3 regions of the Rhodococcus sp. NPDC078407 genome follow, and region 2 is predicted to be linked to each of the others. Evidence: riboswitches for the same ligand, from Rfam matches in the RefSeq annotation. Region 2 holds a riboswitch; each other region holds the start of a gene.
The links. Region 2 has a riboswitch for thiamine pyrophosphate ahead of ACIGGF_RS21945 (3-oxoacyl-ACP reductase). Riboswitches for the same ligand answer to the same signal wherever they lie in the genome.
Positions count from the first base shown of each region.

Region 1: another riboswitch for thiamine pyrophosphate. It lies ahead of thiO (glycine oxidase ThiO); the one in region 2 lies ahead of ACIGGF_RS21945 (3-oxoacyl-ACP reductase).
Region 3: another riboswitch for thiamine pyrophosphate. It lies ahead of ACIGGF_RS20405 (TenA family protein); the one in region 2 lies ahead of ACIGGF_RS21945 (3-oxoacyl-ACP reductase).

Region 1 covers NZ_JBITUQ010000018.1:91,775-102,129, forward strand. The annotation lists gene ACIGGF_RS18220 (M20/M25/M40 family metallo-hydrolase) at 1-904, opposite strand, end outside; gene ACIGGF_RS18225 (ABC transporter permease) at 930-1,700, opposite strand; gene ACIGGF_RS18230 (ABC transporter ATP-binding protein) at 1,700-2,662, opposite strand; gene ACIGGF_RS18235 (thiazole synthase) at 2,918-3,703, opposite strand; gene thiS (sulfur carrier protein ThiS) at 3,708-3,923, opposite strand; gene thiO (glycine oxidase ThiO) at 3,920-4,972, opposite strand; TPP riboswitch at 4,971-5,084, opposite strand; gene thiE (thiamine phosphate synthase) at 5,120-5,812, shown strand; gene ACIGGF_RS18255 (NUDIX hydrolase) at 5,809-6,645, opposite strand; gene ACIGGF_RS18260 (hypothetical protein) at 6,732-8,036, shown strand; gene ACIGGF_RS18265 (glutamate ABC transporter substrate-binding protein) at 8,033-9,004, shown strand; gene ACIGGF_RS18270 (tetratricopeptide repeat protein) at 9,033-10,355, shown strand, end outside.
Region 2 covers NZ_JBITUQ010000028.1:9,594-19,948, reverse strand. The annotation lists gene ACIGGF_RS21965 (metal-dependent hydrolase) at 1-510, shown strand, start outside; gene ACIGGF_RS21960 (PDR/VanB family oxidoreductase) at 594-1,613, shown strand; gene ACIGGF_RS21955 (alpha/beta fold hydrolase) at 1,620-2,516, shown strand; gene ACIGGF_RS21950 (LLM class flavin-dependent oxidoreductase) at 2,529-3,797, opposite strand; gene ACIGGF_RS21945 (3-oxoacyl-ACP reductase) at 3,799-4,560, opposite strand; TPP riboswitch at 4,610-4,702, opposite strand; gene ACIGGF_RS21940 (alpha-amylase family glycosyl hydrolase) at 4,776-6,071, opposite strand; gene ACIGGF_RS21935 (alpha-hydroxy-acid oxidizing protein) at 6,071-7,249, opposite strand; gene ACIGGF_RS21930 (type 1 glutamine amidotransferase) at 7,259-7,972, opposite strand; gene ACIGGF_RS21925 (helicase-related protein) at 8,021-9,970, shown strand; gene ACIGGF_RS21920 (DUF6131 family protein) at 10,063-10,218, shown strand.
Region 3 covers NZ_JBITUQ010000023.1:68,921-79,275, forward strand. The annotation lists gene ACIGGF_RS20380 (nitrilase-related carbon-nitrogen hydrolase) at 1-326, opposite strand, end outside; gene ACIGGF_RS20385 (ATP-dependent DNA ligase) at 438-1,958, opposite strand; gene ACIGGF_RS20390 (carboxylesterase/lipase family protein) at 2,128-3,720, opposite strand; gene ACIGGF_RS20395 (hypothetical protein) at 3,819-4,463, shown strand; gene ACIGGF_RS20400 (sugar porter family MFS transporter) at 4,582-5,979, shown strand; TPP riboswitch at 6,043-6,142, shown strand; gene ACIGGF_RS20405 (TenA family protein) at 6,136-6,858, shown strand; gene ACIGGF_RS20410 (ABC transporter substrate-binding protein) at 6,855-7,868, shown strand; gene ACIGGF_RS20415 (ABC transporter permease) at 7,846-8,682, shown strand; gene ACIGGF_RS20420 (ABC transporter ATP-binding protein) at 8,675-9,421, shown strand; gene ACIGGF_RS20425 (FMN-dependent NADH-azoreductase) at 9,480-10,142, opposite strand; gene ACIGGF_RS20430 (helix-turn-helix domain-containing protein) at 10,207-10,355, shown strand, end outside.

The sequences.
Region 1 (10,355 bases), on a different contig from region 2:
ACCGAACCGCGTTGGTCACCTCGGGTGCACTGCCCATCTGCAGTGCCGTCTCGAGCACTGCTGCGGTGCCGGTTCCGTTGTCGTTGATTCCGGGGCCGTCGAGCACACTGTCGAGGTGCGCGCCGGTCATCACCACGTTCTCGGTGGAACCGGTGGTGGTCTGGGCAATGATGTTGCGACTGGTGGTCGTCTCGGTTTCGGTGACGAGCGTCAGCGTCACCTCGGGTGCGGCGAGCACGGCCGCGCCGTCCTCCTGGCTGACGCCGCCGGTCGGAATCTTCGCGGTCTCGGAGTCACCGAGTGTTCCCGAGTCGAGCGGTCCGGGTTCGTTGTTGACGATGATCGCGGCGGAAGCACCCAATTCGGCGGCGACGGTCTGCTTCGCGCCGAACGGACATACTCCGCGCGGCACGACGGCGACGGCACCGGCCAGATCCAGGCCCGCGTAATCGGCTGCCTCGCACCCGTCGGCACCGGCGGGGGCTCCGACGACGCGTGCGGTGATCCCCTCGGCGGTGGTGGTCGGCGAGTAACTGAGCGCGAACACCGGAATCTCGGTGCCCGCCAGCGACAGGGTCTGCGTCTGCGCCTCGAAGGTCTCGAACTCGAACTCCGGGGTGGTCACCTCGAACCCGGCCGATTCGAGTTGCGAGACAACGTAATCGACACTCGCGTCGTATCCGGCGGTACCGGCGGCACGGTTTCCGTCGTTCTCGGCGGCGATGGCTTCCAGTTCTTCGAGGTGGCCGACGAGGGCATCCTCGGTGACCGCCTCGGACAGACCCTGACCGTCGGGTGTCGCAAAAACTCTGGCCGGTTCCTCGCCCCCCGAATCGGAGGAGGACGAGCAACCGGCCAGAATCAGAACGGCGACGGCGCTACCTGCAAGCAAGGAAATCCGCATAGCGGCCACCCTACCCAGATGGGCGTCAGGCGTCCCGGCGATTGACGACGAGCACCGCTACTCCGAAGATCACCGCAGTGAAGACGACGAAGTAGATCAGACTGCCGATCGGGCCCCAGTGAAAGTCCACGCCCGACGAGCCGCCCAGGAAATGGTCGGCGTTCTGGAACGGCAGGAACGGCTGAATCTTGTCGCCGACCTTCGGGATGAGTCCGACGAGGCTCTCGATCAGCAACGGCCACAACAACAACACGGCGATTGCGCCGGCGGACTGACGGATCAGTGCACCCACTGCCACCGCGAGAACGATCTGCACGAACGCCAGCACGGCAGTGCCGTAGATGACGCGCCAGGTGCCGTCGACGTCGAAGCTCAGCAGCGCACCGGCTTCTTCACCTGCAATCGACTTCGCCAGGAACAACGCACCGAATGCCAGGATCAACGACAGTACCGCGCCGTACACGCCGACGATCAGTGCCTTGGCCCCGAGCACCGACGCGCGATTGGTGACCGCCTGGAACGTGGTTCGGATCAGGCCGAAGCGGTACTCACTGGTGACCGTAAGGGCCGCGAGGATCATCAACACCATGATTCCCAGCCCGCCCACACCGCTGCCGACCACGTCGTACGCGGTAGTCGGCGGAAGCCCCTGCGGCGCATCCGGGCCGATCGCGGTCTTCGCGGCCCACCCGAGGATGGCTCCGAAGCCGAGCCCGAACACCACCACGATCGCGCTGCACCACCACGGCGATTTGGTCGACGTGAACTTGATTCTTTCTGCTGCCAAGACACCCATCAGAGTGCACCGCCCATCGCTTGCTGAGAATTCTGCTCATCGGCTCCCGAGCCGTGGTACTGCACTGTGTCTCCGGTGAGTTTCATGAATGCCTCCTCGAGCGACCCTCGCTGAGAGGCCAACTCGTGCAACGTTATTCCGGCCCGTCCGGCGATATCGCCGATGGCGTCGGTCGTGGAGTTCAGCACCACGAGCGAGGGCTGGAGTTCATCGGTCTTGTCCGGCTCACGCACGGTGAGGCCGGCTGTGGTCAGGGCCTGACGGAGCCCGTCGAGCTGAGGGCTGCGCACGCGCACCGACGCTTCGGAAGCGTGGTCGATGAATTCCTGCACCGAAGAATTGGAGATCAGCTTGCCGCGTCCGATGACGATGAGATGCTCAGCAGTCTGGGCCATCTCGGAGAGCAGGTGGCTCGAGACCAACACGGTGCGACCCTCGGCGGCCAAGCGCTGCATGAACTTTCGGATCCAGACGATGCCCTCGGGGTCGAGGCCGTTGACCGGCTCATCGAAGAGCAGAACTTTAGGGTCGCCCAGCAGAGCGCCGGCAAGGCCGAGCCGCTGCGACATGCCGAGCGAGAATCCGCCCGCATTCTTCTTCGCGACGTCGGTCAGGCCGACCAGCCGCAACACCTCGTCGACGCGAGACTTGGGAATGCCGTTGGACGCGGCCATCCATTCCAGGTGTGCACGCGCAGACCGGTTGGGGTGCACCCATTTGGCGTCGAGCAGAGCGCCGACGGTTCGCAGTGGCTGCTTCAGGTGGCTGTAGCTCTTGCCTTCGATCGTCGCCGTGCCCGAGGAGGGACGGTCGAGACCGAGAATCATCCGCATCGTGGTCGACTTGCCAGCGCCGTTGGGCCCCAGGAAGCCGGTCACGATGCCGGGTTTGATGGTGAAGGTGAGGTTGTCGACCGCCGTCACCGCTCCGTATTGCTTGGTCAGTCCTGTCACTTCGATCATGGGATCCACCTTCCCCGATCGCGAGCGTCGACACATCGCCCCACAGTCGCTTCTTCCATCATCCTTTCGGATGACACACACCCTGAGACAGCTGCCTGTTGCGTCGGTGACACGAGGTCGCAGTCGCAAACGCGTGCGCGTTCGCCAGGTGCGCGGAGAATTGCCGTCGGATACTCCACTACTCCGCTCGCGTTTCGCAAACGCGCGCGCGTTTGCCGGGACTGAGACCGGGCCGGGACCAGGGCGGCGCGCTGATTACATGGGTGAGCTGGCCTGCGCCCAGAATCGTTTCGGGATTCGGCCTGCGTGGCGCGCCTGGTATCCCGCAGCGACCGCGTGACGCATCGCCGACGCCATCAGGGCGGGATCCTTCGCCCTGGTCACCGCGGTCGCGAGCAGCACCGCGTCGCAGCCGAGTTCCATCGCGAGGGTCGCATCGCTGGCGGTGCCGATGCCTGCGTCGAGGATCACCGGCACCGACGCGGCGTCGACGATCATCTCGATGTTGTGGGCGTTGGCGATGCCGAGGCCGGTGCCGATGGGCGAGCCGAGCGGCATGACGGCCACGCAGCCGATGTCCTCGAGACGCTTGGCCAGCACCGGGTCGTCGGTCGTGTACGGCAGTACCTGGAAGCCGTCGTCGACGAGTTGTTCTGCGGCCTTGACCAATTCGATGGCGTCGGGCAGCAGCGTTCGCTCGTCGGCGATCACTTCGAGTTTCACCCAGTCGGTCTCGAGCGCTTCACGCCCCAGCTGCGCGGTGAGCACGGCCTCGGCCGAGCCGCGGCATCCCGCGGTGTTCGGCAACGGCGCGATGTTCAATCTGCGCAGCAGATCCAGCACTCCCGTGCCACCGGCGGCGTCGACGCGCCGCATCGCGACGGTGGTCAGTTCGGTTCCGGACGCGACGAGGGCGTCCTCGAGCACCGCCAGGTTGGCCGCTCCCCCGGTGCCGGTGATGAGACGAGAAGTGAACGTGCGATCGGCAATCTTCAGGCCAGGAGTGGAGCCTGCGGAACGACCGGTACTTTCTGTCGACATGCCGTCATCCACCCTGAACCGCCGTGAGAATGTCTATGGTCCAACCCTTTTCGACGTCGGTGGTGTCCCACCGACTCTTGGGCAGCACGGCACCGTCGACGGCGACGGCGATGCCCTTCTCGGGCATGCCGAGAAATTCGAGCAGCCGACGCATGGTCATGTCCTCGGTGAGCAAGTGATCCTCACCGTTGACGGTGATGCCGATCGCGACCTGTGTCATGGTGTCCTTTCGATCTGTGAGAAGCGTTCGGGTGTCGCTGCTTTCGCCTCGGGCAGCGTCTCGCCGGAGACCAGTGCGGCCACTGCATCGGCGGTGATGGGTGAGAGCAGGATGCCGTTGCGGCCGTGGCCGGTGGCGACGATCAACCGGGGTGAGAGCCTGCCGATGATCGGCAGTCCGTCCGGGCTCATGGGCCGCAGACCGGCGGCCGTTTCGTACAGCTCGTATTCGCCGATGCTCGGCATGAGTCGTTCGGCGTCGGCGATGAGGTCTCGTACTCCGGCGACGGTCACCTGGGTGTCCTCACCGGATTCGTATTGTGTTGCGCCGACGACCAATCCGTCGCCGCGTGGCACCAGGTAGATCGCTCTGCCGTGCACGGTTCCGCGAACGGTGCGAGACGGCGGCGGCGCGGCGCTGGGTCGACGACGCAGTCGTAGGATCTCGCCCTTGACCGGCCGGACCGGCAAGGTCGGCCACAGCGCGGCGCAGCGAGAACCGGCAGCCAGGACCACCTGATCGGCGTCGGGAATGGTGTCTACCGAACGACCGGAGAGCTGCACTCCGGCGTCGATACATCCCTGCTCCAGCGCGGAAACGAGGGCCCGATTGTCGACGGAAAGCTCCGTCGGCGCCAGCAATCCGAGCCGAATGTTCTGCGCCAGAGCAGGTTCGAGCTCACGCAGCTGCGCCCGGCCCAGAATCTCGAGTTCGTGGCCCTGTTCGCCCACCCATTCGGCGATGGTCCGCAGGTCGGCGGCATCGGCGGAGTCGAGGGCAACCGTCACCGATCCGGTCGAGGAGAACACCGAGGGTCCGGGGAGTTGTCGGGCGAATTCCGGCCACCGCGCCAGTGACGCAGCTCCGAGATGCAGCAGTTCGTGTTCACCGGGCCAACCCTCGGACAACGGTGCCAGCATGCCGCCGGCGACCCAGGACGCGCCTTTACCCAGCGCGGGATCGTGCACCTCCACTCGGTGACCGTCCCCGGACAGTCGCAGCGCCGTCGACAATCCGATGACGCCTCCGCCGATCACGACGATGTGCACGCGATTCACGTCCTCACTCCCTGCGCCCGCATGATCGGGTTCAGGTATTGACGGTAAGGGCGGCGAACCCACTCTCAGCCCCACGAACCCTGGGACTCCCGCGATCAATCTTCGTTTTACAGCCACCATGAGAATACAGTTCGGTTTGTGCATCCATCTCAGACCGCCCGCAATCAGACTCCCCGTGAGCGTCTTGCGTCCGCTCGCCTCTACCTGTGTACCGATGCCAGGCGCGACAAGGGCGATCTCGCCCAGTTCGCCGAGGCCGCGTTGTCCGGTGGCGTCGACATCATCCAGCTGCGCGACAAGAACTCCGCCGGTGAACGCGAATTCGGTCCGCTCGAAGCCAAGGACGAGCTTGCTGCGCTGGCCGTTCTGCTCGCCGCCACCAAGCGGCACGGTGCCTTGCTGGCCGTGAACGATCGCGCAGATCTCGCGTTGGCCGCCGGTGCCGACGTGTTGCATCTGGGCCAGGGCGACCTGCCGGTGCACTACGCGCGTCGGATCCTCGGTCCGGACGTGGTGATCGGTCGCTCGACGCAGAATCGGGCGCAGTCCTCGCTCGCCGCGATCGAGGACGGCGTCGACTACTTCGCCGTCGGCCCGGTGTGGCCCACGCCCACCAAGCCCAATCGGTCCGCTGCTGGTCTGGAAACTCTGCGGGCCACCGCGGACGCGCTCCCGGAGCGGCCGTGGTTCGCCATCGGCGGGGTCGACGCCACCAATGTGGATCAGGTTCGAGCGGCCGGTGCCGACCGCATCGTGGTGGTTCGAGCCATCACCGAGGCCCGCGATCCGCAGGCTGCCGCCCGTTCACTGGTTCAGGCGCTACAGGCTTAGAGCCACGCCAGCACCGACGACGGCGTCAGCACCTGCACCGATTCGGGCAACCGGTCGCGCAGTCCGCGGTCGGCAGTGACCAGCGCCGTCAGATCCCCGTCCCGGTGAGCCTGCGCGGCAAGGGTGTCGTCTCCGCTGCCGTCGGCCACGATCACCGGGATGCGCGGGTCGTCCACCACGGCGCCGCGGGCCTGACCTTCGAGGACCGCTTCGATGCGGGTGAGCCAGCCGTATTGGCCACCGGGTAGTTCGACGGTGCGTGGCAGCGTCTCGGCCAGCGAGGTGAGCAGAGCCCCGGTGGATCCGGCACGGTCCTTCCACCATCCGTTCGGCCGTGAACCCAGCACGTTGGCGGTGTCCAGCAGCACGCGCAGCGGCACTGTGCGCAGCAACGGCCAGCTCGACGCGAACCCGGGATGCAGCGGAAGATCGGCGACGATCGATTCCGGCACCCAGCGCAGTTCGGTGCTCTCGCCGTTGGGCACGGTGGTCAACGGATGGTCGGTATCGGCGACGACGGTGGTGTACGACCAGCCGCTGGCGACGCTCGCGGTGACCCGTTCGCTGCGAACGCACAGCTGTTCGGCGGCGATTCCGGCTTCCTCGTGCGCCTCGCGAACGGCCGCGTGTTCGGTGCTCTCGTGAGAATCACGGGCCCCACCCGGCAGCGCCCACGTTCCGCCCTGATGGCTCCACAGCGCGCGATGCTGCAGCAGAACGAGAGGTTCTCCGGAGTCCGACGGTGCCCGAAGCAGCAGTCCGGCGGCACCGTGTTTCCCCCAGTGCCGAGAACCGTCGTCACCGATGACCCACCCGTCCCCGTCACCTCGCATGGTCACCACCCTAGGGGAATCATCGGCCGGTAGTGACTGCGCTGTAGTGGCTGCAGTACGGCCCGCCTGCTTATATGCTCGGGTGCGTGATCGCGGCCGGCACCACCCCCTCCGCTGCCGTGCCTCCGACGACGGCCACCCCGGTCGGTGCTGCCGCCGGCAAGCCGCCGATGCGCCACACGATGCGCTCGACGCCTGCCCGTCTGGTCGCGATGGGACTCGCCCTGGTGGTGCTGTCGTTGACGGTCGGGAATCTCGCGTCCACCGCGGTCACCGAGCGGGTGGAGACCTTGGGGACGCTGCTGGTGCGGACCGAGCCGTTCGCGAACTCGGCACAGAATCTGTACGGAGCCCTGTCGGTGGCCGATGCAGCGGCGGCCACCGCGTTCATCGCCGGCGGACTCGAGCCGCCGGAGGTACGCGAACGCTACTCGCAGGCGCTCGGCGAGGCGTCGTCCGAACTGATCGCCGCCTCGGCCGGAGTGACCGAGAACGACGAGGCCACCAGTGCGGTGCTGACGCAGATCGCCGCCGGACTGCCCGTCTACAGCGGACTGGTCGAGACAGCCCGGGCCAACAACCGGAGCGGAAACCCGGTGGGCGCGGCGTATCTCGGCGAGGCGTCGACCTCGATGCAGACCAGCCTGCTGCCCCTGGCCGAGAAGTTGTACACCGAGCAGGCATCGCGGGTGTCCGCCGATCAGGAGCGCTTCACCAGCCCGCCGTTCTTCGCCATCGGTTCCGTGGTGTTTCTGCTGATGATGACCGGTCTGGCTCAGTGGTACCTCTCGCGGACCACGCGTCGAACGTTGAACGTCGGATTCCTCGGTGCCACAGTCGCTGTCGCCGGTTTGCTCGGGTGGATGCTGGTGGTGGGAGTGATCTCCTCGATCGCCACCGACCGCGCCCTGGATCGTGGCGTGTCACCGCTGAAGTCCTACACCACCGGCTTCATCATGGCGCAACAGGCCAGAGCCGACGAGACTCTCGATCTCGCGCGCCGCGGCGGCAGCCAGGATTACGGAGAATCGTTCGACGCCAGCATCTCTCGGATGTCGCAGATGTTCGAGGGAGACGCCGCGGTGATCGACGCACTCAACACGTGGTCCGCGTCGCATGCACGCATCGACTCCGCGCTCGACGCCGGCGACTTCAACGGTGCCGTCGCCATCGCCGCCGGTACCGGTCGGTCCGATTCGGCGGCCGCCTTCGCGGCGTTGGACGGCGTCCTGGTCGACGGCATAGAGAATGCTCGACGCGAACTCCGGTCCAACATCGACCGTTCGGTGTGGGTGCTGTCCGGCTTGTCCAACGGCGCGTTCGTGCTCACCGTCGTCGCCTCGGTGGCGTTCGGCGTCGGCTTGTTCCCAAGATTGCGTGAGTACCTGTGAAACGCCTGCTCGCCGTCGGAATCCTGACCACCGCTCTGCTGGTCGGCTGCGCGCCGCCGGAAAGCCCTGCGCCACAGGTCGATACGACGTTCACCGAACCGCCGCTACCGGACGGCGCATCCGTGGCCGCTCGGCCCACCGAGACCCCCGCCGACGACGAATGCGCCCGTCCCACCGCGAGCCTGCGCCCACTGCCGACCGGAACGGACGCCCCGCCGGTACCGCAGCCCACCGTCGACGCACTGCGCGCAGAGGGCCGCTTGGTCGTCGGACTCGACACCGGCAGTAATTTGTTCAGCTTCCGTGATCCGATGAGCGGGCAGCTGGTGGGGTTCGACGTCGACATCGCGCGGGAAATCTCACGAGACCTGTTCGGCGACCCGAACCGGTTGGACTTTCGCATCCTGACCTCCGCGCAACGTCTGGAAGCTCTGCAGAATTCGACGGTGGACATCGTGGTCAAGACCATGACCATCACCTGCGCTCGCCGCCAGGACGTGCAGTTCTCCACCGTGTACTTCCAAGCGCAACACCGCATTCTGGTGGTGCAAGGGTCCGGCATCCGCGGTGTCGACGACCTGGCGAACAAACGCGTCTGCGCCGTCGAAGGAACCACCTCGCTTCGCAGACTGCAGCGAGTGCAACCTGCGGCAACCGTGGTCACGGTGCCGATGTGGTCGGATTGCCTTGTGGTGCTTCAACAACGACAGGTCGACGCCATCAGCACCGACGACGCCATTCTCGCCGGCCTGGCTGTCCAGGATCCGTACCTCCAGATCGTCGGCGAGAGCTTGAGCCCGGAACCGTACGGGGTCGGGATCAATCGAGAGAGCGAGGATCTGGTGCGATTCGTCAACGCAACGTTGGCCCGCATCCGCGCCGACGGCACCTGGAACAGCATCTACAACCGGTGGCTGACGGTGCTCGGCCCCTCTCCCGGTCCCCCCAGCGCGTCGTACAGCGACTAGGGGCCGACATGACGGACGACGGGCTCTCATGACAGACGACGAACAGCAACCCACTGCCCCCGCGGACAGGACACAGGCAGTTCTGCGGGCCGACACCGGCGAACGCACCCGAGCAGTGCTGCGGAACCCCGGTGCGCCATCCGCGCCCATCGACGATCGGACAGCACGAACGCCGGGGCCGGAAGCGCCGATCGCCGGATCGATCGAGCGCGGAACAGCCAAATCCGCTGCAGCACTGAGCGCATCCACCCGCGCCAAGACGGGGAGGTCCCGATCCGGGCGATCACGCAGCGGTGGTGTTCGGCGCCGACTGGGCGGTGGTCTGGTGGACGTGCCCAGGGTGGAGCCGATCGATCCCGAAACTGCGGTGATGTCCGATCCGACGGTGCCGCAGCACAAGCGGTTCTGCTGGAAGTGCAACGCGAAGGTCGGCCGGAGCGAGCCGGGCGAAGCGAACATCGCCAAAGGTGTATGCCCGCACTGCGGCACGACGTTCGACTTCACGCCGCTACTGGAGCCGGGCGATCGAGTGGTCGGCCAGTACGACGTCCAGGGCTGCATCGCGCACGGCGGACTCGGCTGGATCTATCTGGCCATCGACCGCAACGTCAGCGACCGCTGGGTGGTCCTCAAGGGTCTGCTGCACTTCGGCGACGAGGAGGCCCACGCAGTCGCGGTCGCGGAGCGCCAGTTCTTGGCCGAGGTAGCGCATCCCGGCGTGGTCAAGATCTACAACTTCGTCGAACAACCCCGCAGCGACGGGTCGACCGTCGGCTTCATCGTCATGGAGTACGTCGGTGGACGGTCGCTACGCGACATCCTCGGCACGTGCGACGGCGGCAGAATGCCCGTCGAGCAAGCCCTCGCCTACGTACTGGAAGTGCTTCCGGCACTGGGCTATCTGCATTCGATCGGCCTGGTGTACAACGACCTCAAACCCGAGAACATCATGGTCTCCGACGACCAGATCAAACTCATCGACCTCGGCGCGGTCGCGGGCATCGAGGATTACGGCTACCTGTACGGCACGGTGGGCTACCAGGCGCCGGAGATCGTCAAGACGGGGCCGACGGTGGCGTCGGACATCTTCACGGTGGGCCGGACACTTGCGGTACTGACTCTGGACATGCCGTCGAAGAACGGCAAGTATCTCGACGGCCTGCCGTCGATCGAGGACTCCGACGTGCTGCAGCAATTTCCGTCGCTGCACCGGCTGCTGTTGCGCGCAACCCACGAGAATCCCGCTCGACGGTTTCGATCCGCGGACGAGTTCGCCGGGCAGGCAACCGGCGTACTCCGCGAGATCCTGGCCATCCGGACCGGAGTCGAGCGGCCCGGACTGTCCACGGTG
Region 2 (10,355 bases):
AAGAACAACCTGGTCGAGCGACTGGCCCTGATCGCCGCCATCGAACACGTCACGGCATTTCTCGGCGACTGGGTGCTCAACGCCGACGGCCTCGACCGCGCGGGCATTCACCCCACCATGCTCGATCTGCTGCGTTGGCACGGTGCCGAAGAGGTGGAGCATCGTTCGGTCGCCTACGACACCCTGCGCTACTTCGACAAGCGCGAGGTACGACGCCTGCGCACCTTCGTGGTGGTCGTTCCGCTGATGGCGTACATCTGGCAGCGCGGAATCATCTTCCTGATGAAGAACGACCCCGAGCTTCAGGGTGCTCCCAGATCGGTCCGTAAGCCCCGATCGGCCCTGTGGCGCAAGTCGGTTCGCCGCGGCACCCTGCCGGCACTGACGCACGTCGGCCGCAGCATGTCGCGCTACCTGAAGAAGTCGTACCACCCGAGCCAGGAAGGCTCCACCGCTCAGGCCGTGCGCTACCTGGCGTCGTCACCCGCCGCTCAGGCCGCGGCGCGGTGAAACTTTCGACGCGTCGCGTTCCGCGGTTGCTGCCCAAGGACGCGCCACCGGATCTGCGGGGACGGGCTCGGCGCGATCGCTCGATGCAGATGCTCGGAACGTTCCTCAACGGCTACATGCACGCCACTGCCGGCAAGGAGTACGACGACGCCGTCGCCGGCCACAACCCCGATTCCGCGCTGCGGCTGGTGGTCGTGGACCGCGAGATAGTCGCCGAGGACAACGATGTCGCTGCCTTGACCCTCGCGTCGCCGACGGGGGAGCAATTGCCGACCTGGCATCCCGGCTGCCACCTCGATCTGCACCTGCCGTCGGGTCGCCGTCGGCAGTACTCACTGTGCGGTGATCCGTCCGACCGCAGTTGCTACCGCATCGCCGTCCGCCGAATACCCACCGGCGCAGGCGGATCCATCGAGATGCATGCGCTCGAGCCCGGCACCGAGGTCACCGTCCGCGGCCCACGGAACGGCTTTCCCTTCGTCGCCGAGGGCAGTGCGCTGTTCATCGCCGGCGGCATCGGCATCACCCCGATCATCGCCATGGTCCGTGCGGCAAGGATTCTCGGGATGGACTGGCAGTTCGTGTACTGCGGTCGCTCCCGCGACACCATGCCCTTTCTCGACGAGATCGAGAGCTGGGAATCGGATCGAGTTTTCGTCCGGACCGACGACGTGCACGGCTACCCCGCCGAGGGTGAATTGCTCGAGCGCGCCCCGGCCGGCGGTGCCGTCTACTGCTGCGGACCCACCCCCATGCTCGACGCCGTCCGCCGCGACTTTCGCGAGTGCCCCGCCACCGCACTGCATTTCGAGCGTTTCGGCCCGCCGCCGATTCTCGACGGCCAGCCGTTCCAGGTGCAGTTGATCAGCACCGGAGCTGTGCTCGATGTGGCCGCCGATGCTTCCGTATTGACCGCAGTGAAGGAACAGAAGCCCAATATCGCGTACTCGTGCCAGCAGGGCTTCTGCGGTACCTGCAAGGTGCGTGTGCTCTCCGGCGAGCCCGAGCATCTCGAAACGCGATTGACCCCCGAAGAGCAGCGAGATCACATGCTGATCTGCGTCTCACGTGCTCGCAGCGCGCGTCTCGTACTCGATCTATAGAACGGAATGGCATTGAGCAGCAACGCAGTTCGGACGACGGTCGTCAACGAGGGTATTCGGTTGGCGGTGTTCGAGAGCGGTAACCCCGACGGTGACCCCATCGTCCTCGTGCATGGGTGGCCCGACACTCACGAGCTGTGGAGCCACATCGTGCCGCAGCTCGAGGACCGCTTTCGGGTGATCAGCTACGACTCGCGCGGAGCCGGCGAGAGCACGGTGCCCACCGAGCAGTCGGCGTACAAGCTCGCCCGGCTGGCGTCGGACTTCTACGCCGTGGCAGATGCGGTCAGCCCCGATGCACCGGTACACGTGCTCGCACACGACTGGGGCGCCGTCGAGGTATGGGAGGCGGCGGCCCAGCCGCAGGCGAGGGATCGAATCCGCTCGTACACATCGATTTCAGGACCCAACCTCGACCATCTCGGCAAGTGGTCGCAGTCTCGGTTGCGTCATCCCACGGTCAACGGCATCAAGCAGGTTCTCGCCCAGGTTCGGGCATCCTGGTACACCGCCACCTTCCATGTCCCGATCCTTGCCAACCTGCGAATCAAACGGCAGTTCGCCAAGGGCTGGCCTGCATTCCTCGAGGAGTTCTCGGGCGTGGACCCGGCGCTCGTCACGCAGAACCCCACCCTGTGGTCCGACGCGACCAACGGAACCAAGCTTTACCGGGCCAACATCATTCCGCTGCTGACCAATCCGCGGGATCGCTACATCGACATCCCGGTGCATCTCATCGTCAACACCGAGGATGTCGCGGTGCGTTCGTACCACTACGACGACACCGGCAAGTGGGTGAAGAACCTCACCCGCAACGACATTCCGGCGGGGCACTGGTCGCCGATCTCGCATGCCGACGACATTGCACGATTGACGCGAGAGTTCATCGACTCGCTGGCCTGAGCCCTCGTCGGATCACTCGGCCAGATGCCCCCGCAGCGTCGAGGACGTGTATTCGGATCGAAACACGCCGCGCTGCTGCAGGATCGGGACTACGTGTTCGACGAAGTCGGCGAGTGAGTCCGGGTAGCGCGGGCACATGAGGTTGAAGCCGTCGGCACCGCGGCCGATCCACGACTGCATCTCGTCGGCGACGGACTCCGGTGTACCGATCATCGTGGCGTGTCCACCACCGGCAGCGAGGGTGCCCAGCAGTTCCCGCACGGTGGGAGCATCCTTCTCGACAATCCGCAGAATCGTCTCGTAACGGCCCAGCGGTCCGGTGAACTCGGACGCCGGTGGCAACGTCGGCACCAGGGAATCCAGTTCCCAAGCAGCACAGTCCTGCCCGGTGAACGTCGACAACATCGCCAGTGACTGCTCGGTAGGTAGTAGCTGATCCAGTTCGGCCTTCTTGCGTCGGGCCTCGTCCATCGTCGATCCGATGTACGTCACCAACCCCGGCATGATGCCCACTGCTGCACTGTCGCGGCCCGCGTGGGCGATGCGCCCCTTCATATCCTCGTAATAGCTCTGCGCTGCAACGAGATCGTAGGCGACGGCATAGATGGCCTCGGCGTACGTGGCAGCGAGATCCCGACCCGGCCCCGACGCCCCCGCCTGGAACAGCACCGGCCTACCCTGCGGCGACCGCGGCACGGTCAACGGACCGTCGACCCGAAAGTGCTTGCCGTCGTGATCGATGGCATGCACCTTGGCCGGGTCCGCGTACGCTCCAGCGCGATCGAGCGTCAACGCGTCGGCGTCCCACGAATCCCACAGCGCCAGAGCCGTATCGACGAACTCCTCGGCGCGCGCATAGCGCTCCTCGCGAGCCGGGATGGCGTCCATCCCGTGATTGCGTGCTTCGGCGTCGAACATGGAGGTGACGACGTTCCAGCCGGCCCGACCGCCGCTGATGTGGTCCAACGACGCCAGCATGCGCGCGGCGTGGAACGGCGTGTAGAACGTCGACGACACAGTGGTGACCAGACCGATGTGGGTTGTCGCTCTGGCCATGGCGGCCAGCGCAGTGATCGGTTCGAGAAACCAGGTTCCGGCTCCGGCCGGATCGCGAACGGAATGCCCGTCGGCGAAGAACACCGCGTCGAACTTTCCCCGTTCCGCGAGCTGTGCAAGCTCCTCGTAGTACGAGATATCGCCGAGATCTTCCACTCGCGAATCGGGGTGCCGCCACGCTGCACTGTGATGTCCGCAGCCGTACAGAAACGCGTTGAGGTGCATATCAGTTCTTGACCAAACCGCCGTCGACAACGAGGTTCTGGCCGGTCACCGAGCGCGCCCACGGCGAGGCGAAGAACAGCAGGGCATCGGCGAACTCCTCCGGCGTGGTCACGCGCTGCAGCGGGGTCGAGGCCGCGATGTAGTCGAAGACCTCGGCCGGGGTCGCGGCGCTGGCGTCGGTGGTGCGCAGCAGTCCGCCGGAGACCATGTTGACGGTGATGTTGTCCGCGCCCAGGTCCACGGACAACGTGCGCGTCAGTGAGAGCAGTGCGGCCTTCGAGGCGGTGTAGTCGTGGTACGGCACCACCGGATTCTGGAACAAGTTGGTGCCCACGTTGATGATTCGACCGAAGCCCGCCTCACGCATTCCCGGTAGGGCCGCCTGCGTGGTGAGCAGCGCCGCGCGAACGCTGCCTCGCAGCTGAGCGTCGAACCGATCCCAGGTGATCTTGTCGGCCTTCGGTCGAGCATCCCCGTCGAACGAGAAATCGGCCAGTGCGTTGTTGACGACGGTGGTGATCGGAGTGCCGAAATGCGCACGGGCCGAATCGAACACCGAGGCCACTGCGCTCTCGTCGGTCACGTCGCCCTGAACCGCGATCGCGTTCTCGCCGAGCCTGTCCGCCAACGCCTCCGCCGCCTCTTTGCTGGCGCGGTAGTCGATCACCACACGTGCGCCCTCACCGGCGAACGCCGCGGCGATCGCTGCTCCCAGTCCGCGGCCGCCGCCGGTGATCAACACTGTCTGCTCGTCGAGTCTCATGCGCTACGCCTCTCGTTCGAGGTCAGGACCGTCGCGAGGGACAGGAAATACCGAAACATCACGACATTCCCTTCGCTGGTCCTAACCAGATCAGGTTCGACGGGTGTGATCTCAGCCCTGACGGGCACCCCGTGTCGCGGTCGACTGTACCTGTAGCGGCCTCTACCGGTTTCTTGTGCTTGGAGTAGACAGCGGAATACGACCGTATGCCGTGATCATCCGATGACAGCCCAGCCGTGAGGCGGAACGCTCACTCGCCCGTCGTTCAGGCTCGCCTCACCGGCCAACAATTCGGTGCCCTGGACTGGGTGGTCGATGGCATCGTCGCCGAGGTTCAGCGCCACGGTAATCGAACCGTCGTCGGCGAAGGCACGGTAGACGAGCGCGGTGTTGGTCAATTCCAGCGTCTGCGTGCGTGCGCTGTACAGCCACGGGTTGCGACGTCGGACGCCGATGAGCTCCTGGTGAATGTGGAACACCGGCCAGCCGTACGGAGCCAGATCCTCGGATGTCTCCGGGTATTCGGGACGCACCTCGTCGTCACCACCGACACGATCTTCCTTGATGCCGCGGAAGGCCTGCTCGTCTCCGTAGTAGATCATCGGCATGCCGCCGACGGTGAACAGAACCACCAACGCGTGCACCAAGTGTCGCTCGTCTTCGATGACGCTGGCGATGCGATTGACATCATGATTTCCGACAAAGGTGGCGGGAACGAAAGCGTCGAGCCAGCCGTTGTGGCGCTCCAATGCATGCGAGAGCTCGAAGAAGTTCTTTTCGCTCAGCCCACTCCAGATCGCCTTCCACAGCTCGTACTGGGTGACCGAGTCGAGCATGGACGCCGACACGATCCGGTCGTAGTCGCCGTGAATGACCTCGCCGAGAAAGTATGCATCCGAATGCTTTTCGCGAACCTTCGGCAGCACCACGGACCAGAACCGGGGCGATACCGCATAGGCTGCATCGAGTCGCCAGGCGTCGACGCCGCGGTCCAGCCAGTGCGACAGTACGTCCACGACGTACTCCTGCACGTGCGGGCTCTCGTGGTTGAGGGCAACCAATTCGTCGTGGCCCTCGAAGTTGTGGTGCGTCGGCTCGTCCCCGGACCAGTCGAGGTGGAACCACCCGGCCGCCTCGGAGTCCGGGCCCTCGGCCAGGGCCTCACGGAACTTCGGGAAGCTCTGCGCCACATGGTTGAAGACGCCGTCGAACATCACCTTCAGCCCGCGTGAGTGCGCCGCGGCAATCAACGAGTCGATGTCCTCGTCGGTGCCGAGCCTGCCATCGATGTGGTAGTAGTCGACGGTGTCGTAGCCGTGCTTCTCGGACTCGAAGATCGGCCCGAGGGCGATACCCGACGCACCGAGTTCGAGCGCGTAGTCGAGCCATTTCTCGATTCTGCTCAGCCGGTGCAGGTCTGCCTGCGATTCACCGTCCCAGCCGTGCACCGGCGCACCGGTGAAGCCGAGCGGGTACAGATGCCACCAGATGGCGTGCTTCGTCCACTCCATCATGACTCCATGATCGAGTCGCGGCCCAATTCGGCAGCACCAGCGTGACCGGACAAACTGGTCACAAGATCGAATTCCGCAAGCAGGCAACGCAATACGTGCGCCACGCCTTCTTGCCCGCCGAGCGCGAGGCCGTAGAGGAACGGACGGCCGAGGAGAACCGCGTCGGCCCCGATCGCCAAGGCCTTGGCCATGTCCGCCCCGGTCCGTACGCCGGAGTCGAACAGGACCGTCAGTTCGTCACCGACCGCATCCACGATCGACGGCAACGCGTCGAGAGATGGCCTGGCACCGTCGATCTGACGACCACCGTGATTGGAGACCACGATGCCGTCGACTCCGTGCGCGGCTGCTTCACGGGCATCGCCGACTGTGCATATTCCCTTGAGGACTATCGGACCGTCCCAGTGCTCACGGAGAAACGCCAGGTTCTTCCACGACAGCCCGGGATTGGGGAACATCTGCGCCCAATGCATCGCGGCCGCAACGGGATTCTCCTCCGCCGGCTGGGCCAATCCGGCCTGGAACGCCGGATCGGTCAGGTAGTTCTCGATGCCGAGGTTGGCCAGGAACGGGAGGTAGCCGCGATCCAGATCGGCGGGCCTCCAGCCCAGCAACGTCGTGTCGAGCGTGAGCACCAACGTGGTGAATCCGGTGTCCTTCGCGCGCTGCAGGAAGCTCAGCAAGACGGATTCGTCCGTGGGCCAGTACAGCTGATACCAGCGCGGCGCATCTCCACCTGCCTCGGCGATCTGCTCGAACGAATGCGATGCCTGGGTCGAATGTATGTACGGCACACCGAGTTCCGCAGCAGCGCGGACAGTGGCCAACTCGCCCTCGGGGTGAGCGAGCGTCTGAATTCCCACCGGTGCGATCAACAGCGGTGCAGGCATGTCGGTGCCGAGCACGGTGCAGGCGTGGTCACGGGCCGCCGAGCTGCGCAGCATCCGCGGCGCGATTGACCATTTGTCGAACGCCGTCCGGTTGGCTCGCGCCGTCGATCCGCTGCCCGCGCTCGCCACGATGTAGCCCAGAGCCTCGGGCGACAGCTTCTCGGCGGCCTGATCCTCCAACCTCGCCAAGTTGGTCGTGATCGGCGATGTCTGCTGGGCGAACATCCCGGCGGCATAGATGCCGAGTTGGTGATCGCTGAAGTTGCTGGGCCTGGCCTCGGTCATCGTTCGACCCTACCGGGGCACCGCCGACGATCGGGCGAGAAAGGCGTCCAGCAGAGTCGAGCACCGCGCCCGAGCTGCGAGTTCCGCGTCGGCGATATCCCTCCTGATCTCGTCCACGTCCACCTCGTGTTCGACGCCATCGCGGTCCCATGCGGCCGCCCACGCATCGTAGGTATCGAGGTCGATCTCGGGATGGAACTGCAGTCCGAGGTGTGGGCCGAGAACGAACGCTTGTTGCGCGGCCCGGTTGCGGGCGATCACGGTGGCCTGCGGCGGCGCAGAGAAGGTGTCGCCGTGGAACTCCATCCATGGGCCCGGAGCTATGAACGCGGGATCGGAGGTCTCGACGTCGACGAATCCGTATTCGGGCTGCTCGGACTTGCGTACCGATCCGCCGAGAACGCGAGCGAGCAGCTGGCCGCCGAAACACACACCGAGAATCGGGACCTGCGCATCGATCGCCTCCTGCACATACGCGATCTCCGGAGCAAGCCAGGGCAGCGTGTCGTCGTACGCGGCGTCGGGTGAGCCCATGATCACCACCATCGTCGCGTTGGACAGTGTCGGCGGCGCGAGATCGGGGCTGTGGTCGAAAGAATGTACGTCCATCCGGAAACCCCTGGTGCGCAATTCGTCGGCGAGGGTACCGATGTCGCGACGTGCCAGCTCCGGATCTCGGTCGTGGACGAGCACCACGGCACGCAGGTCGTTCGAGAGTGTCACAGGGCTCCTTTACGGTGTTCGTGCACACCGTACGACAGACTGGATCCGATGCCACCTCGTAGACGCACTGCCCGATCCACCACTGCCCGCACCGTCAAGGCCGGGCAGAGCAGCGCTGCGCGAAAGTTCGCGGCCGCGAAGAACGGTGAGCCTGCTCCGAAGAGAACAGCAGCAAAGAAAGCCGCACCGCGCAAGAGAGCAGCCCCGCGCAAGACCTCGCCACGCAAGTCCGCCGTCCCGGATCTGCGGGTTCCCGATCCCGGCGAGCGGGTCTGGGTACTGGACGTGCCGTTCGAGGACAGGTCGGCGGCGGGTGCGGCCGGAGCGCGCTGGTATCCCGGCCCTCGGGTGTTCGCGTACTACGGCACAGAGTTGCCGGAGTACCTGCAGCCGTACGAGTCGATGCCGTACAGCCTGCAGCGGTGGCTCGAGGACGACGCGAACGACACGTGGCGCGACGAGGTGGTGCGGGAGCGGGCAATGCAGCCCAGAGACACTCAGCTCGAATCGGTTCGGCGCCATTTGGCCGCACTCGAGGCCGGATTCCCGTACTTCGCGCAGATGGACTCGACGGGTCTGGGAAAGACGCTGGCGGTGTGCGAGGCCGTGCGGCAGATGTCGGCCGCCGAGATCGGCACGGTGCTGGTCGTGGCCCCCAAGGGTGCGCTGCCGGGATGGCGTCGCACCATTGCCGACAGCGAGGCCGACATCGAGCCGTCCGACCGCAAGCGGTGGTTGCTGATCACCTATCAGTCGACAAAGAAGTTGCTGTCGGTTCCGCCCGAGACCGATCTGGGCAAACGCAAACGGACACAGAACAAGCGAACCATCTCGCTCGGCGAGCTACGGTTCGACATCGACGTGGTGATCGCCGACGAGTCACACGCGCTGATGAACATCGAATCGCAACAGTCGCAAATTCTGTGGCGATATCAGGAGGCGGCCCGCTCGGTGGTGTGGATGTCTGCCACGCCCGGGTATCAGCCGTTGCATTTCGCATACATGGCGAGGGCCGTCGAGCGCAGCCGCGGGGTCGAGATACTCGGCGACGACGAATATCTGGGCTACGCCGTGACGATGAAGTGGGCGGAGTTCCTCATCGAATCCGGTTTCGCAGTGAAGGCGGGCAAGGCGACGACCGGTCTGACCACGTGGCGGTGGGAGCCCGAGGACGCAGCGAAGCGGGCCGCCGATATCGCATCGGTACACAGTTGGTTGTCGGGAGGGGCTGTGCCGTGGTCCATTTCGCGCCCCTCGCCGCCGACACCTCGTGAGCCACTGGGCCAGGAACTCACCGCGGCACAGAAGCGCCTGTACAACTCGGCGTGGGTCGATTACCGCAAGGAAGTCGGCTTACCCGTCTGGAAGGCCGTCGGCGGCAAGCGCGTGCTGCAGAAGAACCCGAGCACCCGCGCCGCGACGCTGCGATTTCGCCAGAAGTGTTCGTACCTGCGCATTCCCGCGTCGGCCGACCAGGTCCGGACATGGGTCAAGGCCGGCAATCAAGTGTTCGTCTCGATGTTCTACCGCGAGTCCGTGGCAGCACTGGCACAGACACTGCGGGACGAGGGGCTCGAGGTCGCGGTAGTCGACGGGAGCATGAGCAGTCCCGAGCAGGAGGCGTCGATCAGGCGTTTCCAGACCGGTGCCGCGTCGGTCATCGTCTCGACCACTACCAGCGCGATCAACCTGCACACCAACGAACTACTGCTACCCGAAGGCACCGTCTCCACCCTTGCACCGCGAGTGACGCTGATTCACGATCCCCGGTGGACCCCCATCGACATTCGTCAGATCGAGGGTCGTGCCAACCGCATCGACAAGGACCACAACCACACGACGTCGACCTGCTACTACGGATACGCCGAGGGCACCGTGGAAGAGGAGATGGTGCTCACCGGCATCGAACGCATCGCAGATCTGGGATCGATCGTGGGGCAGGCGGACCTGATCGACCCGGAGGCTTTCCTCGCGGCGAAAGTGGATGCCGGAAAATAGCGACAATTGTGAGCAATCGTCAACGCTCCCGGGTAGGTTCGGTCCATCGGCAATTCGCCGATAGCGAGCTCACTTCGGCACCAGGAGTAGTCATGATCGTTCTCGGAATCATCCTCGCCCTCATCGGCTATTTCGCCGGCATTTCGATCCTGACGACCATCGGCATCATTTTGGTGGTTGTCGGCGCGGTTCTCACGTTGCTCGGTTCGATGGGTCGCGCAGTCGGCGGCCGCAAGACGTGGTTTTGACCCATCCGTTAGAACACACGTTCGATTTCTGTTAGTCTGAGCGGGCCCCCGAAGTTGGTGACGCAGCCAGCCGAGCCACTTCGGGCGGTCCATATCGGACGGTAGACAGTGTCGAAGGCGGTTGTGCGCGATGGCAT
Region 3 (10,355 bases), on a different contig from region 2:
GTGCCGTCGGCGTCGACCACGGCAGCGGTGTTGTAGAGAAGGCCGGGTTGCTCCTGCTCGTACACGGGCAGAATCATCACGATGCCGAGCTCCTTCGCCAATGCGGCGAAACGGTCGACGGTGGGACCGGGTACCGATTCGGCGTACTCGTAGAACTTCGCATCCTGAAGCTGACAGAAGTACGGGCCGTAGAAAAGTTCTTGAAAACAGACGATTTTCGCGCCTTGCTCGGCAGCCGACCGAGCAAACCCCTCGTGTGCCGCGATCATCGATTCCTTGTCACCGGTCCACGTGCTCTGGACCAACGCAGCTCGAACTGTGGACATCATCGGCACTCCATCTCTCGCTGGCTTGCACCCTCGAGAATATTTTGCGCCGTGTTACGGGATCGTTCGTCCGGTTTCGTGTGTATTAATCGTCGGGCGGCCCCTGGGCCGTCAGGAGCCCGAGTTCGGAAGCAATGCGCGTACGGCGTCGATGGTGTCTGCAGTGCTGAGGTTCTTGTCGGGGCGGTATCGCAACACTCGCGCAAATCGAAGGGCTACTCCACCGGGGTAGCGCGGACTCACCTGAACGCCGTCGAGTTCGATTTCGACGATCAGTTCGGGGCGTAGGTACACGGTGTGCTCGTCGCGCTCACGCTCGTGTTTCGGGAATTCGTCCGTCTGCCACTGCAACAGAACGTCGGTCAATCCCTTGAACGTCTTCCCCACCATGATCGGGTCACCACCGTCCGGATCGCGAGCTCCGAGGTGCAGGTTGGACAGAAATCCCGTGCGGCGGCCGTATCCCCACTCGGCTCCGAGAACGACGAGATCGAGGGTGTGCTCGGGCTTGACCTTCTGCCAACTCTTACCGCGGCGACCTGCGGCATACGGGGAACCGAGCGCCTTGAGCATGACCCCCTCGTGCCCGGCGTCCAGAGCAGCGTCGAAATGCGCCGCCGCTCCATCCGCGTCGGGTCGGACGACACTGGGAATGCGGTGCCCAGGGGCCACCCTTTCGAGAGCATCGAGCCGCTGCTCGAGGGATGCATCGAGCAGATCCGCGCCGTCCAGGTGCAGACAATCGAAGAAGTAGGGCTGCAGCAGCAGTTCGTGCGCGCTCTCCGCGCCGAACCTGCTCATCGTTTCCTGGAACGGCCGCGGCCGCCCACTGTCGTCGAGCGCCAGGGTCTCCCCGTCGAGAACCACCGACTCGCACGGCAGGGCCAGTACCAGTTCCACCAACTCGGGCACGCCCGCAGTGACGTCCCGCAAGGTCCGCGTGAAGATACTGACGTCTGTTCCGGATCGGTGCACTTGAATGCGCGCGCCGTCGAGCTTGTACTCGACGGTGACATCGCCGTTCAGTTGCTCCCATGCCGCGCGGAGACAATCAGCGGGCGATGCCAACATCGGCCGCACCGGGCGTCCCACCTCGAGCCGGAACGCATCCAGCGCCTCGACGCCACCGGTGATCGCGGCCACGGCGGTGGCAGACAGGCGACCCGAGAGCATGAATGCTCGACGCACCGGGGCCTGCGGAAGCTTCGTTGCAGCAGCGACGGCGTCGACCATGATTCCTTCGAGTGCTCCCTGGCGGAGCTCTCCCGTGACGAGCCTGATCAGAAACTGTCTCTCCTCGGCGGTGCAGCGCGACAACAGGTCCGTCAGCAGCGTTCCTCGTCGCGCAGCCGACCCGGCGCCCGATGTCGACGCGACCGCGGTGATCGCATCGTCGACCTCGGTGACCGTCAACGTGGAGACCTCGGCGGAGGTGACGTCGAGATCGGCCAGAGTGCGCCAGCCGACTCCGATCCGACCCTGTGGCAACTCCCCCGACAACCAGGACACCGCGGGTTCGATGTCGCCGAGTTGCGCCTCGGCGAGCAGCGCGCTCAGCTGCTCGATCTTGACCTTGCGTGAGCGCGTCGCGGCCACGGCACGGGAGGCTTCGACAATCCTGGACATCAACACTCACCGAACATAACTGCACCTACCGACAGGCCTACCCAACCGGGTCATTCCGCAGGCTCCACCCCCGCCTGACATCCAATTGTTACCGGTGGGACTCCTGCGGCCGATGTTCTGGCTGTTACGTTCGATTCATGTCAGCAGCGCCCGGGCAACCTGCATGGCGGATCGGTCAGCTGAAGCCCAACACCCGGTCGCCCCAGGCAGCGCGCATGTCACCATCGGGGTCCTCGACCAGGGTGTCGGATGCATCGATCACCAGGGTCCAGCGCGCTTTCTCGGTGTACGGAGCCCAATGCTTGGACGCGTCCAATGCTGCGGGCACCCCGTACCTCGCGAACGCGAGCCACCGTCTCTGCATTCGCGCCGCCACCGCCATCGCCTGCTTCCGGCCGCCGAGCCAGAACGTGGGGTCGCGGTTCATCGTCCCGAAATTGCCGAATACGTACGGCAGTTCGGTCGCGTGGCCGGCTCCCACTCGCGCAGCCTTGAGCATCGGCGTCGCGTGATCGAATCGGTACATCCACGTCGGCGCGTGCCTGCTGTGCGCGTCGGCAATCCACATACTCGGCATGACGAATCCGGCATCTCGCGACATCGCCTGCGCGCCGGCCGGTTTGTACCTGTCCGGGTAGGCCGCCATGATCTCGGCGATGCGATGAGCCGGCAGATCGGCGTGATCGTGTGCGATGGCCCGGAACATCTCCGAGACGGTGTCGGAGGTGATCGGCATCAGCGGGGACTTCATGAACCGGAAGATCGACGGCTCGTCGTGGTTGGTGCCGATGATCAGGGGAATCTTGTGGGACAGCCCCTTCTGGAATGCAGCCACCGGGTAGCGCGGAACGATGTCTCCGTCCACGACCGGCGAAAGACCAAGGGTTCCCGGCACTCTCGTCGGAACCTCGTAACAGAGTGTGTCCCCCGCAGCGACCAGCCTGCTGAAATGCATGTCGAACAGTTCGCCGATGTCTTCCCGGTCCACACCCACCAGTTCCAGAAATCTCGACGCCACCGCGGCACCGCGGTGAGGGCCGTAGACCGACGTTGCAGGAGCACTCTGCACGATGGCTTGCTGAAACAGACCCTCGGCCTTGGGCGACGTCATCAGAGTGGTGACCGAAGCGCCCCCGGACGATTCACCGAACAGGGTGACGCGATCGGGATCGCCGCCGAAAGCAGAAATGCAGTCGCGTACCCATTCGAGTGCGGCGATCTGGTCCCGCAATCCGAGATTGGTCTCGAAGGTGTGCTCGTCGGTGGAGAACGACGAGAGGTCGAGGAACCCGAAGGGACCGAGGCGGAAGTTGACGGTCACCACCACCACGTCGCCGTTCTCGCTCAGGTTCCGCCCGTCGTACACCCGCTGTGCAGCCGATCCGATCGAGTACGCGCCGCCGTGGATCCACACCAGCACCGGCCGCGCCTCGCCATCGGGCCGGGGGGCCCACACGTTCAGCGTGAGGCAGTCCTCGGAAATGGACAGCGACGGATCGATCGGCACCGGACTGTCGCGACCCTGTGGTGCCATCGCGCCGAACTCGAGACCGTCGAGCACGCCGGACCACGGCTGCAGCGGCCGCGGCGATCGGAACCGATGCTTGCCGACGGGTGGTGTTGCGTAGGGAATACCCCGCCACGCCACGATCGGCGATGCGTCGACGGCAACCGGGTCGACGGCAACCGGGTAGCCCAAGACGTCGCCGTACGGTGTGCTCGCCAGCACGGTGTAGTCGGACGCGGCGGAGTCGGACGCGTTGACCATCGATCCTCCTGTTCGGTCGCTGCCCAACGTACCAACATCGGCCCTGGGCTCGGCGACGTCACGTGCGGCCACGACGCCCTCGAGCGAAGGAATCGACGATGAGAAGAATCGGATGTGCCACAGCGGCAATCGTGGCAGTCGGCCTACTGTCCGCCTGCGGTTCGGGTGAAGGCGACGGGCCGATGGCGACGATCATCACCGACCGCCCCACCCCGATCAGCGCACTTCCGACGACAGCCGGTACCACGCCGACATCGCCACCTGCTTCCACGACGCCGCCGGCGTCCGTCACCACCGTGCCGGTAACCAGTCCACCTCCGCCCCAGGCTGTTTCGGAGAAGTACGCGGGTAAGGCGCCTGGTTGGTACTACTTCTCGAGCCCCAGCGGGAAGTTCGAGTGCGGCATTGCCGTTCTCGAGTCCTCCATTGCCGGATGCCACGGTTCACTCCCTGATTCGGCACCCGATGTTTCCGACAGTGGGGCGTCGGGAACAACGGTGAAACCGAATGCCGTGCAGCTGATCGCGGGGTCCCCGGCGAAGTTCGAGACTCTGGGCGACCCCAAGTTCCACCGTTTCGACGGACCCGCGGCCGCCCTGCCGTACGGCGAGGTGCTCACCGTCCCCGGCAGCGGATCCAGCAACGGCCTCCAGTGCAGTGTCGACGAGCAGGCCGGGGTCACCTGCACCGATCAGGTGGGCCACGGTTTCACCGTCTCGACCGAAGATTTCGACCTTCGTTGACGGTCTCGTTCGCGCAGCGAATTACCAGGCGTAATGTCCGAGGACGGTACGACAATCCCTGCCGTACGGTCTCCCCAGCGGCCGACGTCCCTACACGCGGCCAGAAGGTGCGTCACTCATGAATCAGTCCTCCGACCACCACACAGCGAAGGTCATCGGCGTCAGCGTCGCCGCTGCTGTGGGCGGCTTCCTCTTCGGCTTCGACAGCTCGGTCATCAACGGGGCTGTCGACTCCATCGAAGATCACTTTTCACTCGGTTCGTTCACCACCGGGTTCGTGGTGGCGATCGCCCTGATCGGATGTGCCGTAGGTGCCTGGTTCGCAGGCAGCCTCGCGGACCGCTGGGGACGCAAGAAGGTGATGCTGTTGGGCTCCGCCCTGTTCACCATCTCTTCGATAGGATCCGGATTCGCATTCAGCGTTCCCGACCTCATGCTCTGGCGAGTACTGGGCGGGCTGGGCATCGGTATCGCGTCGGTGATCGCACCGGCCTACATCGCCGAGATCGCTCCCGCGAAGTGGCGCGGCTCCCTGGCCTCGCTGCAGCAGCTGGCTATCACCATCGGCATCTTCGCCGCCCTGCTGTCCGACGCCCTCCTCGCGGGGGCTGCCGACGGGGCATCGAACGACTTGTGGTTCGGAGTCGAAGCATGGCGTTGGATGTTCCTCGTCGGCGTCGTACCGGCACTGGTGTACGGGCTGCTGGCAACACTGATTCCGGAATCGCCGCGCTATCTGGTGGGTCAACACCTCGACGAAGAAGCCGCGAGAGTGCTCGCCGAGATCACCGGCGAATTGCACCCCGACGAGCGCGTACACGAGATCAGGCTGACACTGCGTAAGGAGTCACGCTCGTCGTTCGCCGACATTCGCGGTCCGAAGTTCGGCCTGCAACCCATCGTCTGGGTGGGCATCACGATGGCCGTGCTCCAGCAGCTGGTCGGTATCAACGCGATCTTCTACTACTCGACAACGCTGTGGCGCTCGGTCGGCTTCACCGAGGATCAGTCGTTCACCACCTCCGTCATCACCGCTCTGATCAACGTCGTCATGACGTTCGTCGCGATCCTGTTCGTCGACCGCATCGGCAGGCGCAAGCTGCTGATGGGGGGCTCGATCGGCATGTTCGTCGGACTCGTCATGGCGTCCGTGGCGTTCTCGCAGTCGATCGGCAGCGGCGACGACGTCACGCTCCCCGCTCCTTGGGGTGCGATCGCGTTGATCGGTGCCAACCTCTTCGTCATCTTCTTCGCCTCGACATGGGGTCCGATCATGTGGGTCATGCTCGGTGAGATGTTCCCCAACCGCATGCGAGCCATGGCTCTCGGCATCGGCACAGCAGCCAACTGGATGGCCAACTTCGCCGTCACACTTGCATTCCCGCCGCTGACCTCGTCCGTCGGGCTGTGGGTGATCTACGCAGGTTTCGCCTTGTTCGCCGCGCTCTCGTTCTTCTTCGTCAAGTCCAAGATCCAGGAGACCAAGGGCATGGAACTCGAGGACATGCTGGGATGAGTCCGGGCCGCAGATACAGGGGCGGCAGCGTCGACACCGGGTGACCGGTGTTACTGTCGCTTTCGTTCTGACACGGGGTGTGTCCGCCGATGCGGATGCTGAGATCAAACCCGCCGAACCTGATGCAGGTAATACTGACGAAGGGATGTCAAGGCGATGACGCCTGTTGTATCTGCGGACCCAGTCCGCTTCACCGATGTTCTGTGGGATGCCTCCGAAGGCATGCGACGCGCGATCGACGATCTGAAATTTCTCCGACTGCTCGGTGCCGGGACGCTTCCGCTCGACGCCTTCCGTCGGTACCTCGAGCAGGACTCGCTCTATCTGGGCGGGTACGTGAAGTCGCTGTCCTTGTTGGCGGCACACGCACCGACCCCGCTCGCCGGCGCATTCTGGGCGAGCGCCGCCGCGAGCACCATGGATGAGGCAGCGTCGCACGAGGCCATGCTGACCAGCGGATCTCTGCCCCCGTCGACGGAGAAGCCTGTGCCCTCGCCTGCATGCCTGGGATACACCTCGTATCTGACCGCAACCGCAGCAACCGAGCCGTATCCCGTCGCGGCTGCGGCGGTGCTGCCGTGCTTCTGGATCTACGCCGATGTCGGTCGTACTCTCGCCGAGGCCGCGAAGACGGTGCTCGATCGCGATCCCGATCACCCCTATGCGCAATGGGTCGCTTCGTACGATGCACCCGAATTCCATGCCATCGTCGAAGCCGCGAAAACCTTCGTGGACGACGCCGCCGCGGCTGCGACTCCGGATCAGCGCGAACAGATGATCGATGCGTTCCTCGTCGCGTCGAGGTACGAATTGATGTTCTGGGACAGTGCTTTACGTCCGACTCCGTGGCCCCTGGTCGAGAGTGCGGTGTTCGCATGAGAACCCCTCGAATACTCGCAGCGCTGGCAGCGGCAGTCGTGGCGACGACCGGACTGGCAGGATGCTCGGAATCGGCAGATTCCGACACCATCCGCTTCGCCCTCGACTGGACGCCGAACACCAATCACACCGGCCTGTACGTTGCCCTGCAGGAAGGCTACTTCGCCGACGCCGGGTTGGATGTAGAAGTTCTGCCCTACAACAACACCGCGGCAGACACTCTTGTCGATGCCGGCAACGCCGAATTCGGTATCAGCACACAGAGTTCGGGCGTCTTCGCCACCTCGGCAGGCGCACAGACCGTATCCGTTCTCGCCCCGCTGCAGCATTGGGCGACGGGCATCGGAGTTCGCGCGGACCGCGACGACATCCCGAGCCCGAAGGCACTCGACGGCAAGGTCTACGCCGGCTTCGGCGAGGCCGGCGAGCAAGCCGGACTCGAGAAGGTCATCCAGAACGACGGCGGTGCAGGCGAATACGAGACCGTCGTACTGGGCACCTCGGCGTACGAGGCCGTCTACTCCGGTACCGCCGACTTCACCGTCTCCTACTTCGCGTGGGAAGGCATCGAGGCCGAGCACAGCGGAACCCCCATGAAGTACTTCGATTACATCGACTATGGATTTCCCGACGCCTACGCCATTACCATCAGTGGCAACGAACCCTGGCTGGCTGCCCATCCGGACGAGGCGAAGAAATTCGTGCAGGCACTCCAACGCGGGTATCAGCTCGCCGCCGATGATCCCGACAGAGCCGCACAGGATCTGATCGACGCCAATCCGGGAACCTTCACCGACGAGTCGCTCGTCTTCGAGAGCCAGAACATGCTTGCGACCGAATACATGAAGGACGCTTCCGGCGAGGTCGGAAGACAGAGCCTCGACAAGTGGACGGCCTATTCGAAGTTCCTCTACGAGAGCGGAGTGCTGGCCGATGAGAACGGCGAGCCTCTGACCGTGGAGCCGGACTGGTCGACCTACTTCACCAATGACTACCTCGGCGATCGATGAGCCGGTAGCCGCTGACCGAGGTTCGTACTCGTTCAGCGGTATTCGAGCCTCGCTGCGCTGGGCGTGGCCTGCGCTCACCGTCGTCGCTGCACTCATCGCCGCGTGGCAGATCTACGTCGAGACCAGCGGCATCCGGCCGCAGGTGCTGCCGTCGCCAGGCCGCGTCGTCGCACAGGGTTGGGCGCAACGCGATGCGATCGGGGAGAACGCCGCCGCCACTCTGCAGGTGACGCTCGTCGGTTTCGCGGTCTCTTTGGCGCTGGCCTGGCTGCTGGCCGTCGCGGTGGATTTCTCACCGTGGCTCCGGCGTGCGTTCGTGCCGCTCTTCGTCGTATCGCAGACACTGCCGATCATCGCGATCGCACCGTTGCTGATCATCTGGTTCGGCTTCGGTCTGCTCCCGAAAATTCTGGTGATCGCTCTGGCCACGTTCTTCCCGATGGCCATCGGGCTCATCGAAGGCTTCGCGGCAGCCGATCGCGACGCGAAATCTTTGCTCGCCAGCATGGGAGCCTCACGCTGGCAACAATTTCGGTACGTGCGGCTGCCGTCGGCTCTCCCGCGATTCTTCACCTCTTTGCGCATCGGTATCACCTACGCCGTCGTCGGGGCGATCTTCGCCGAATACGCAGGAGCCAGTGCGGGACTGGGTATATACATGAGCCAACAGAAGAACTCGTTCCGAACGGATCTGGTCCTCGCCGCGGTTGCCGTCACGGCCGTGATCAGCGTTCTCCTCTTCGTATCCACGTTCGTGGTCGAACGATTGGTCGCTCCGTGGGCACGCCACAGCTCGGCGGGTCTGCATGTCTGATCAGTCCACGTCCGACAACTGCATCGAGGTTCGCGACCTCATCACATCGTTCGGCGACAAGCTTGTGCTGGACGGAGTTTCGTTCGATGTACGGCCTGGCGAGTTCGTCTCGATCATCGGACCCAGCGGCTCCGGCAAGAGCACGGTGTTCAACATGCTGGCGAAGCTCGACAGACCCGATTCCGGAACGATTCGCGTTCCGCCGAGTGCCTACATGCCGCAGAAAGACCTGCTGTTTCCCTGGCGATCGGTGCTGGACAACACCACTCTCGGACTCGAGGTGCAGGGCGTCGCAAAGAAGGAGGCGAGAGCCCGGGCGCGGGAACTGTTCCCCGTGTTCGGCCTCGACGGCTACGAGTCGGCCAGGCCGTCCGAACTCTCCGGCGGCATGCGCCAGCGCACCGCGCTCCTGCGCACTGTCGTACAGGGTCGGTCGGTCGTGCTGCTCGACGAGCCGTTCGGAGCACTGGACTCGCTGACCCGCAGCGATATGCAATCGTGGTTGCAGCAGGTCTGGTCGGAGTTCCGGTGGACGGTCCTGATGATCACGCACGACATCCGTGAGGCGGTCTACCTCTCCGATCGCGTGATCGTCCTGTCTGCCAGACCCGCTCACGTTCGACGGCAGATCGAGGTGACGTTGCCCCGTCCACGCGGACTCGAGATCGTAACGACTCCGGAGTTCGCAGCGGTCGAGAAGCAGCTGATGGATGTTCTGATCGGTGCATCGAAGTCCTGATCGGCACGTCTTCGGTTCCGTCGGCGCAGGGTGTCACTCCGACACCGCGAATGTGCACTCACTCCTGGCCGGCCGATGACCCGCCCAGTAGCAGAGCCAATTCATCGGCAGCCGAGTACGCGGCCTCCAGGTTGGCGCGCGCTTGCGGAATGCGGGATGCCAGCGCCGGCACCCGTGGCGCGAGCGTCAGGTCGACCGGAACGAAGCGGACGTCCATGCCCAGAGCGAACTCGAGTACCTGCCGGAGTTGCGCCGTGGCGTGATCGGTCGACGCGGCGTCTGTGCCCGGGGTGTAGTCGTTCCCACGACTCGTCACCACGACTGCAGGCTTGCCGACGAGAGGCGCCGTGTCGCCGTCGAACGGGACGGTGACGCCGGGAACGTGTACGTAGTCGATCCACGCCTTCAAGGTCGACGGGATCGACCAGTTGTACATCGGCGCTCCGATGAGCACCACGTCGGCCGAGATCAGTTCCTCGATGAGCTCGGTCTGCAACGCTTCGGCGGCAGCATCGACGGATTCTTCGGATGTCCGCAGGTGCGGTGCCCAGTGCAGCGCTGATGTAGGTAAGTGCGGCAGGGGATTCAGATGTAGGTCGCGATGGATCACCGAATGATCGGTGCCTATCGCATGCCAGCTGTCCGAGAAGCGGGCAGTGACCTGGCGGCTGATCGAACGAGCCGGATCTGCGGACGAATCGAGGTGTAACAACTGCGGCACTGACACACTCCTCGCTATCGGGTGCTTCGAGCCTATTCCTGCCGTCCACTTCTATCCTGGTCGAATGGACTTCCGATTCGTCGTACCCGCGCTCGACTCTCGTTCTGCCACACGGCTCGCGGCCGTCGTTCACGAACAGACCGGCGACGACGTCGATGTGCGTATCGGAGATTCGCCGCTTGCGCTCGACGAAGCAGCGCGAGGTGCCGTGCT